Regions from separate parts of the Yonghaparkia sp. Soil809 genome, predicted to be linked through region 3. Evidence: predicted binding sites of a transcription regulator. Region 3 holds the regulator's gene; each other region holds the start of a gene.
What was found. The regulator HrcA, encoded in region 3, represses chaperone genes, less so after heat shock. The targets are predictions, from matches to a motif close to TTNGCACTCGNNNNNNNCGAGTGCNAA.
Positions count from the first base shown of each region.

Region 1 (3,256 bases), on a different contig from region 3:
ACTACTCGGACCCCGCGGACGAGGGGATCGCGCTGGGCATGGTCGAGCTGCTCGGGCTCGGGACGATCGAGCTCTCCGACGCCTTCCCCGGGGCCCCGATCACGATCGTCGTCGGGGCCGACGCCGCCGGTTGAGCCGCCCCTGGGGTGCTCGAGGGGCCCCCATCGCTCCGTTCGGGGGCGCGCCTCCGAACGGAGCGCGGCGCGCCCGATCCCCCTGCGCCGCCCGTCCGCGCGCCCGGGTTATCGTGACCGCATGGATCGCCCCGCCCGCCGCCGCTCGACCGCTGTGATCGCGCTCGGCGCCGCGGCGGCGCTGCTCGTCGGGTGCACCGGCGCGGCGGAGCCCGACCCCGTCTCGACGAGCGCGGCCCCCGAGGCGACGCCCGAGCCGGCCTTCACCTCGACCTACGTCGCTCCGGAGGACTTCGATCTCGCCCCGCTCACGGGCGAGCGCATCGCGGTCGGCGGTCTCGCCGCGCCGTCGCTCGCGGCCAAGATCGACAACCACCCGCGCGCCCGACCGCAGATCGGGATCGACCGCGCCGACATCGTGTTCGAGGAGCTCGTGGAGGGCGGCCTCACGCGCTACGTCGCGGTCTGGCACTCCGACATCCCCGCCGAGATCGGCCCGATCCGGTCGATCCGCCCCATGGACCCCGACATCATCTCGCCGCTGCGCGGCATCGTCGCCTACTCGGGCGGCCAGCAGCGATTCGTCGACATGATGCGCGCCACCGACGTGTACAACGCCATCCACGGGCAGGCCGACACGGACGCGGTGATGTACCGGGGCGGCGGCGCCCCCGCGCCGCACAACGTGATCGTCCGCGCCCCGCAGCTCATCGCCCAGCACTCCGAGCTCGCGCCGCCCCAGCAGCACTTCGGCTACGCCGCCGACGCGGCGTCCGCGACCGCCGCGCGCGAGGGCGCTCCTGCCTCCAGCGCCGCGCTCGTCTTCGGCTCGCTCGCGACGCCCTCGTGGGCGTGGGATGCCGGGTCCGCGACGTGGCTGCGCACCATGACCGGCGGCGCGCCGGACGTCGCGGCCGGGGGCGCGCGGCTGTCGGCGGTCAACCTCGTGATCGTGCGCGTCCCGGTCGACGTGATCCAGGACATCCCGACCACCCAGATGATCGGCAGCGGCGAGGCCTGGGTGCTGCAGGCGGGCAAGGCCCTGAAGGCGACCTGGAGCAAGGCGGATCGGAGCTCCCCCGTTCGCCTGGTCGACGCGAACGGGCTCGCGGTGCGCCTCGCCCCTGGCAACACCTGGGTCGAGCTCGTGCCGAACGCGGGCTCGGTCGCCATCGGCTGACGAGGCTCGCTCGCCGCCGCTTCCTCAGTGGGCCCTCGGCTTGCACTCGGCCTACGAGAGTGCCAGAATCGCTTTTAGCACTCCGGTTCTGCGAGTGCCAGAAGCTACCGTACGTACTGCGTCCGGGAGGGACGAAAGACACACATGGCTAAGATCATCGCTTTCAACGAGGAGGCCCGTCGCGGCCTCGAGCGCGGCCTCAACATCCTGGCCGACGCCGTCAAGGTCACGCTCGGCCCCCGTGGTCGCAACGTCGTGCTGGAGAAGAAGTGGGGCGCCCCCACGATCACCAACGACGGCGTCTCGATCGCCAAGGAGATCGAGCTCGACGACCCGTACGAGAAGATCGGCGCCGAGCTGGTCAAGGAGGTCGCCAAGAAGACCGACGACGTCGCCGGTGACGGCACGACCACGTCGGTCGTCCTCGCCCAGGCGCTCGTCCGCGAGGGCCTGCGCAACGTCGCGGCCGGCGCCGACCCCATCAGCCTCAAGCGCGGCATCGAGAAGGCCGTCGCGGCCGTCTCGGAGCAGCTGCTCAAGAACGCCAAGGAGGTCGAGACCAAGGAGGAGATCGCCGCGACCGCGAGCATCTCCGCCGCCGACCCCGAGATCGGCGCGCTCATCGCCGAGGCGATCGACAAGGTCGGCAAGGAGGGCGTCGTCACCGTCGAGGAGTCGAACACCTTCGGCACCGAGCTCGAGCTCACCGAGGGCATGCGCTTCGACAAGGGCTACCTGTCGGCGTACTTCGTCACCGACCCGGAGCGCCAGGAGGCGGTCTTCGAGGACCCGTACATCCTCATCGTCAACGGCAAGATCTCGGCGATCAAGGACCTCCTCCCCGTCGTCGACAAGGTGATCCAGAGCGGCAAGCAGCTGCTCATCATCGCCGAGGACGTCGAGGGCGAGGCCCTCGCGACGCTCGTCGTCAACAAGATCCGCGGCATCTTCAAGTCGGTCGCCGTCAAGGCCCCCGGCTTCGGCGACCGCCGCAAGGCCATGCTCCAGGACATCGCGATCCTCACCGGCGGCCAGGTGATCAGCGAGGAGGTCGGTCTCAAGCTCGAGAACGCGACCCTCGACCTGCTCGGCCGCGCCCGCAAGGTCGTCATCACCAAGGACGAGACCACGATCGTCGAGGGCGCCGGCGAGGCCGACGCGATCGCCGGTCGCGTGAAGCAGATCCGTGCCGAGATCGAGAACACCGACTCGGACTACGACCGCGAGAAGCTCCAGGAGCGCCTCGCCAAGCTCGCCGGCGGCGTCGCCGTCATCAAGGCGGGTGCCGCGACCGAGGTCGAGCTCAAGGAGCGCAAGCACCGCATCGAGGACGCCGTCCGCAACGCGAAGGCCGCCGTCGAGGAGGGCATCGTCGCCGGTGGTGGCGTCGCGCTCATCCAGGCCGGCAAGCTCGCCTTCGAGTCCGACGCCCTCACGGGCCTCGTCGGCGACGAGGCGACGGGTGCGAACATCGTGAAGGTCGCGATCGACGCCCCGCTCAAGCAGATCGCCCTCAACGCCGGCATGGAGCCGGGCGTCGTCGTCGACAAGGTGCGCCACCTCGCGGTGGGCCACGGCCTCAACGCCGCGACCGGCGAGTACGTCGACATGCTCGGCGCCGGCATCGCCGACCCGGTGAAGGTCACGCGCTCCGCCCTGCTCAACGCTGCGTCGATCGCCGGTCTCTTCCTCACCACGGAGGCCGTCGTCGCCGATAAGCCCGAGAAGAACCCCGCCCCCATGGGCGACCCGTCGGGCGGCATGGACTTCTAGGTCTCGCTCGTACGACACGAGAACGGGGCGGTTCCCTTCGGGGAGCCGCCCCGTTCCGCGTGTCCGGGCGCGGCAGCCGGTGGGGGGAGCCGACCTCTCGTGCCGGAGCGGCTCGAGAGCGTCGCGCGTCGGGTCGCGCGACGGCCACGAGCCGGTCGATGCCGGAACG
Region 1 is NZ_LMSV01000001.1:607,025-610,280, reverse strand. Features, by position in the region: gene ASG83_RS02970 (LytR C-terminal domain-containing protein) at 1-134, shown strand, start outside; gene ASG83_RS02965 (DUF3048 domain-containing protein) at 256-1,314, shown strand; gene groL (chaperonin GroEL) at 1,459-3,087, shown strand.
Region 1: the regulator HrcA is predicted to act here: its motif matches at 1,389-1,415, upstream of groL (chaperonin GroEL).

Region 2 (3,256 bases), on a different contig from region 3:
TGTGGATCGGCCTCTTCGCGGTCGCGGGCGTCAACAGCTACACGACCTACTGATCCGCGTCGCACGACGGCCCGCCCGCGCTCAGCGCCGGCGGGCCGTCGTGCGTACGCTGGAGCAGGCCCAGCCCCCGAGGAGACCCATGCCCGCACCGACCGAGCCCGACGCCGAGCCCGGGTCGACCGCCGAGCTCCCGGCCCTCGCGCCGCACCCGCCCGCCGCCGCGAGCGCGCAGACGCTCAGCGTGCTCGGTCTCGTGTTCGGCATCGTCGGGCTGCTCGCCTCGTTCGCCGCCGTGGGCCTCGTGTTCGCGCTCGTCGGCGTGATCCTCAGCCACCTGGGCCTGCGGCGCGAGCCGACCGGGCGCTCGATGGCGATCGCGGGGCTCGCCTGCGGCTATGCGGGGCTCGGCATCTCGGTGATCTGGGGCGTCATCCTGCTCGCCTCGGTGCTCGTCCCGCTCTTCGCGGTCGGGCTGTTCGCGAGCCTCTCCACCATCGGCGGGTAGGGCGCCGCTCAGTCGACGCGCTCGACGAGCAGCGCGACGCGCTCGCTCGCGACCCGCGTGAGCACGAGCGTCGCCGCGTTCGGCCCCTGCGGCTTCAGCTGCTTCCGGAAGACGGCCGGGTCGATGTCGACGCCGCGCTTCTTGATCTCGATCGTGCCGATGCCGCGCTCCCGGAGCGCCTTCGCGATCCGCTTCGCGTCGAGCGGCCACCGCTCGAGCACGCGGAACGCCCGTGCGAACGGCGTCGGGGCGAGCCGATCGGCGGTCACCCACGCGATCGTGCCGTCGAGCATCCGCCCCTCGAGCGAGCGGGCCAGGTCGCCGATGAGGCGGGCGCGGATGACCGCCCCGTCGGGCTCGTACACGTACTCCCCGAGGGGGCCGGCCTCGACGTCGGGCGCATCCTCGGCCGCCACGAGCTCCGCGGCCCCCTTCGGGCCGAGCACGAGCGCCGCCCGCCGGACGCCCGGCCGCGCGAGCGCGCCGCTCCACAGCACGACCTCCACGACCTCGCCGCCGTCGCTCACCCACTGCGCCTCGTGCGTCTCGGGGATGAGCGCGCGATCCATGCCGGGCGCGAGCTTGATGCCGCCGGGCCGCCGCTGCGAGATCGCGAGGGCGGCGTCGAGCGAGGGCGACCAGTCGTCGGGGGAGGACAGCCGTCGGGCGCCCGTGCGTCGTGCGGGGTCGAGCCACACGGCGTCGGCACGGCTGACGTCGACGGCCTCCGCGTCGCCGAGCTCGACGGTCGCGCTCTCCCACGGGGCGAGGTTGTAGGCGGCGATCGCCGCGGTCGGCTCGTCGCGCTCGACGGCGAGCACCTCGAGGTCGAGGGCCGCGAGGGCCATCGCGTCGCCGCCGATGCCGCAGCCGAGGTCGGCGACGCGCGCGAGCCCGGCGGCGGCGAACCGGCCGGCGTGCTGCGCGGCCACTCCGAGCCGGGAGGCCTGCTCGAGCCCGGACTCGGTGAAGAGCATCCGCTCGGCGAACGGGCCGAACTTCGCGACGGCCCGCCTGCGCAGTCGGTACTGCGTCAGGACGGCGGCGACGCGAGCGGGTGGATGCCCGGCCGACCGCAGTCGGCTGACGAGAGCCACGGCATCGGTGGCCGAGTCGCTCGGCGCCAGGCTCGTGAGCAGCTCGAGCGCCTCCGCCGTCAGCAGCTCCCGCACCTCGGACGCGTCCATCGTCCGATCCTCCCACGCCCTCCCGCGGCGAGCGCTGGCACTCGGATTGCATGAGTGCTAACGGCTTGGGTACAGTGGTTCCTGGCACTCGCAGGGCGAGTGTGCCAATCCCCTCAACGTCTTAGGAAAGAAGAGGTCAACCGTGTCGGTCTCCATCAAGCCGCTCGAAGATCGCATCGTCATCAAGCAGGTCGAGGCGGAGCAGACCACCGCTTCGGGTCTCGTGATCCCCGACACCGCCAAGGAGAAGCCCCAGGAGGGCGAGGTCGTGGCGGTCGGCCCCGGCCGCATCGACGACAACGGCAACCGCGTCCCGCTCGACGTCGCGGTCGGCGACAAGGTCATCTACTCGAAGTACGGCGGCACCGAGGTCAAGTACGACGGCCAGGAGTACCTGGTCCTCTCGGCCCGCGACATCCTCGCGGTCATCGTCCGCTAGTCGCGACGCTGCGCTCCGGCCCCCACTCGCCTCGGCGGGCGGGGGCCGTTCGCGTCCGAACGGGCCGCTGCCCGGGCGTACACTGACCCGGTGCCCGACTCTCGCTCGTCCCGCAGCGGGTTGCCGCTCGCGGTCGGTGCCTACGGCCTCTGGGGCTTCCTGCCCGCCTACTTCCTGCTCCTGACCCCGAGCGGTGCCGTCGAGATCGTCGCCTGGCGGGTCGTGCTGTCCCTCGTCTTCTGCGTGGCGCTGCTCGCGCTCACGCGGGCGTTCCGGCCGTTCGCGGCCATGCTGCGCGACCGGCGGATCATGGTGCTGAGCCTCCTGGCCGGCATCCTCATCGCCGTCAACTGGACGGTCTACGTCTACGCCTCGACCAACGGCTTCATCGTCGAGGCCGCCCTCGGCTACTTCATCAACCCGATCGTCACCGTCGCCCTCGGCGTGCTCGTGCTGCGCGAGCGGCTGCGGCCCTGGCAGTGGGCCGCGGTCGGCATCAGCATCGTCGCCGTGCTCGTGCTCGCCATCGGCTACGGGCAGCCGCCGTGGGTCGCGCTCACGCTCGCTGCGTCGTTCGGTGTCTACGGCCTGCTGAAGAACCGCATGGGTCCCCGCGTGACCGCCGTCGCCGGGCTCACGCTCGAGACGGCCTGGCTCACGCCGATCGCCCTCATCGTGCTCGTCGCGATCACGAGCGCGGGCGATCTCACGATGGGGCGCGAGGGTCTCGGCCACGCCGTGCTGCTCGGGCTCGCCGGAGTCGTGACCGCGGTGCCGCTGCTGCTCTTCGCCGCGGCCGCCCGACGGCTGCCGCTCACCGTCATGGGCTTCATCCAGTACCTCGCCCCGCTGCTGCAGTTCGCCTTCGGCGTCGCCGTCATGGGCGAGCCGATGCCGTTCGAGCGGTGGGTCGGATTCGGTCTCGTCTGGCTGGCCCTCGTCGTCCTGACGGTCGACGCCGTCGGGCACCGGCGGCGCACCGGGGCGGTGCGCCTGCCGGAGGTCGCGGCCGGGTAGGGTTCCGCCGAGCCCTGCACCCCGGAAGGACCCCCATGCGCCGTCGTGCCGCGACCGCCCTCGTCGTCGTGATCGCGCTCGGGGCGCTGGCGGGGTGCACTCCGGCCG
Region 2 is NZ_LMSV01000001.1:698,370-701,625, reverse strand. Features, by position in the region: gene ASG83_RS03375 (DUF4190 domain-containing protein) at 1-53, shown strand, start outside; gene ASG83_RS03370 (DUF4190 domain-containing protein) at 140-505, shown strand; gene ASG83_RS03365 (class I SAM-dependent methyltransferase) at 514-1,692, opposite strand; gene groES (co-chaperone GroES) at 1,835-2,131, shown strand; gene rarD (EamA family transporter RarD) at 2,222-3,148, shown strand; gene ASG83_RS03350 (ABC transporter substrate-binding protein) at 3,184-3,256, shown strand, end outside.
Region 2: the regulator HrcA is predicted to act here: its motif matches at 1,727-1,753, upstream of groES (co-chaperone GroES).

Region 3 (3,256 bases):
CGTGAGGACCTCGGCGCTCTGCGTGCCGGGCTTGATCTCGACGCGGACGTCGCCGTCGAGCGAGCGAAGCGTGGCGGTCGTGCCGAGGATGGCGTCGGTCATCTGCAGCTCGAGGGTCGCGAGCAGGTCGTCGCCGGAGCGGCTGAACGTCTCGTGCGTCTTGACCTTGATCTCGAGGTAGAGGTCGCCGTTGGGGCCGCCGGCGGGGCCGACCTCGCCCTGGCCGGGGAGCTGGATGCGCAGACCCGTGTCGACGCCCGCGGGGATGTCGACGGGGATGGTGCGGCGCGCGCGCACGCGGCCCTGGCCCGCGCACGTCGGGCAGGGGCTCGGGATCACCGTGCCGAAGCCGCGGCACGAGCCGCAGGGGCTGGAGGTCATGACGTTGCCGAGCAGGCTGCGCACGGTGCGCTGGATCTGCCCGGAGCCGCGGCAGATGTCGCAGGTCTGCGGGCTCGTCCCGGGCGAGCAGCAGGAGCCCTCGCACGTCTCGCACAGCACGGCCGTGTCGACCTCGAGCTGGCGGGTGGTGCCGAAGACGATCTCCTCCAGCTCGACCTCGACGCGCAGGAGGGCGTCCTGTCCGCGCTCGCGGCGGCTGCGCGGGCCGCGCTGCTGCTGACCGCCGCCGAAGAAGGTCTCGAAGATGTCGCCGAAGCCGTTGAAGCCCCCGCCGCCGCCGCCGAAGCCGCCCGCGCCGCCGAGGTCGTACTGCTGACGCTGGTTCGGGTCGCTCAGCACGTCGTAGGCGTGGGTCACGAGCTTGAAGCGCTCGGCCGCCTCGCCGCTCGGGTTGACGTCGGGGTGCAGCTCGCGCGCGAGCCTCCGGTACGCCTTCTTGATGTCGTCGGCGCTCGCGTCACGGGCGATGCCGAGAACCTCGTAATGGTCTGCCACTTATTCCTCACCGAGCAGCCGGGACACGTAGCGCGCGACGGCGCGGACGGCTGCCATGTTGTTCGAGTAGTCCATGCGGGTGGGGCCGAGCACCCCGAGTTTGGCCGAGAGGTCTGCGCCGACCCTGTACGCGCTCGTGACGACGGCCGTCTCGCGCAGCACCTCGTCGTTCTCGCGGCCGATGCGCGCCGAGACGCCGTGCTGGTCGAGCTCCATCTCGCGGAAGAGCTTCAGAAGCGTCACCTGCTCCTCGATCGCCTCGAGCACCGGGTAGACGCTGCCGGCGAAGTCGGACTCGGTGCGCACGAGGTTCGCCGCCCCCGCCATGACGAGCCGGTCGCTGCGGTGCGCATCCACGTGACCGAGGAGGGCCTCGGTGACGACGGAGACGGCCGCACGGCGATCGGGCGCGAACTGCTCGTCGAGCTTCGGCGCGAGGTCGGTCACGTCGCTGAGCGACCGACCCGCGATCGCGGCGTTGATCTTCGCGCGGAGCTCGCCGAGGAAGACCTCGTCGGTCTCGGCCGGGAGCTCGATGATGCGCTGGTCGACGCGACCGCCGTCGGTGATGAAGACGGTCATGACGCGCGTGGCCGACAGCGGCACGAGCTCGACGTGCCGCACGCGAGCGTGGCCGAGGGTCGGGTACTGCACGAGCGCGACCTGGTTGGTCAGGCTCGCGAGCAGCCGCACCGTGCGGGCGAAGACGTCGTCGAGATCGACGGACTGGTCGAGGAAGGCTGCGATCGCCTGCCGCTGGGCGGCGCTCAGAGGTCGGAGGTCCTGCAGCTCGTCGACGAAGAGCCGATAGCCCTTGTCCGTTGGCACGCGGCCCGAGGAGGTGTGCGGGGCCGCGATGAGCTCCTCCTCCTCCAGCTGCGCCATGTCGTTGCGGATCGTCGCGGCGCTCACGCCGAACTGGTGCCGCTCGACGATCGCCTTCGAGCCGACGGGCTCGCGAGAGGCGACGTAGTCCTGCACGATCGCCCGCAGAACGTGGAGGGCGCGCTCCGAGATCATGGCGCTCTCCTTTCCCTCGGGATGGCGAGTGCTGGCACTCGCCTTAGCTGACTGCCAATTCTACCCCGGCGCACCGGGCGGAGATGATTGCCCGCGCGGCGACCGAGCGCTATTTTGTGCCTGAGTTCCACTCCACTCGATCGCACGCATCGGAAGGCAGCACGCTCATGACCGACTCCACCCCTCCCCCGGCCGCGGCCTCCGCGGCGCCGCTCAGCGAGGCAGAGGACCGCCAGTGGGCATCCTTCGCCCACCTCGGCGGCATCTTCTGGATCCTGCCCTCGCTCATCATCTACCTCGTCTTCAAGGACCGCGGAAGCTTCACGCGAGTGGAGGCCAAGGAGGCCCTGAACTTCCAGATCACCGTCGGCATCGCCTACATCGCGCTCCAGATCATCTCCGCGATCCTGGCGGCGGTGACCTTCGGGCTCGGGGGCCTGCTCGGCTTCCTCGCCCCTCTCATCTGGATCGCCGCGGTGATCTTCTCGATCCTCGGCTTCGTCCAGGCCAAGGATGGGAATCACTACCGCTACCCGGTCTCGGTGCGCTTCATCAAGTAGTCGCGCGTCGATCGCTCAGGGGGTCCGGCCGGAGGCCGGGCCCCCTCCGCGTGTCCGGGCGTCGCGACGTCGCGGGGCATCGCGGGGCCGGCGGGCACCGACCATAATGTCGAGCATGACCCAGCAGCCGCCCGCGAGCCCCTACGCCGCGACACCGAACCCCCTGCGCCCCGAGGACGAGAAGACCTGGGCGATCCTGACGCACATCGGCGGCCTGTTCGTCCCTCTCATCGGACCGCTCATCGTCTACCTCGTGCTGCGCGATCGAGGCCCCTTCATCCGCCATCACAGCGCGACGGCGTTCAACTTCCACGTCACCATGACCCTCGCGAGCATCGTCGGAGGGATCCTGACCATCGTGCTCGTGGGCATCCTGATCCTTGCCGCGGTCGGCATCCTGTGGTTCGTCCTCGCGATCGTCGCCGCCCTCGCGGCGGGCCGAGGCGACTTCTACACCTACCCGCTCAGCATCCCGTTCGTCCGCTGACGCGGGATCCCGGCGCCCGCGCATCGGCGGTGCCGGGCCGCTAGTCGAGCAGGCGGCGCACGACCGCGTCGGCGAGCAGCCGGCCGCGCAGCGTCAGCACGACCGTGCCGCGCAGCGCGGGCCCGGGCTCGACGAGGCCGTCGGCGATGAGGCCGGCGACCTCGCGGCGGCCCGTCGCCGCGAGAGCGCTCGTCGGCAGCCCGTCGGCGAGGCGGGTCTCGAGCAGCACGCGCTCGACGCGTCGGGTCTCCTCGTCGAGCGTCTCGCGCCCGGCCGCCGGCGACTCCCCCGC
Region 3 is NZ_LMSV01000002.1:543,372-546,627, reverse strand. Features, by position in the region: gene dnaJ (molecular chaperone DnaJ) at 1-897, opposite strand, end outside; gene hrcA (heat-inducible transcriptional repressor HrcA) at 898-1,917, opposite strand; gene ASG83_RS10065 (DUF4870 domain-containing protein) at 2,085-2,477, shown strand; gene ASG83_RS10060 (DUF4870 domain-containing protein) at 2,593-2,964, shown strand; gene hemW (radical SAM family heme chaperone HemW) at 3,005-3,256, opposite strand, start outside.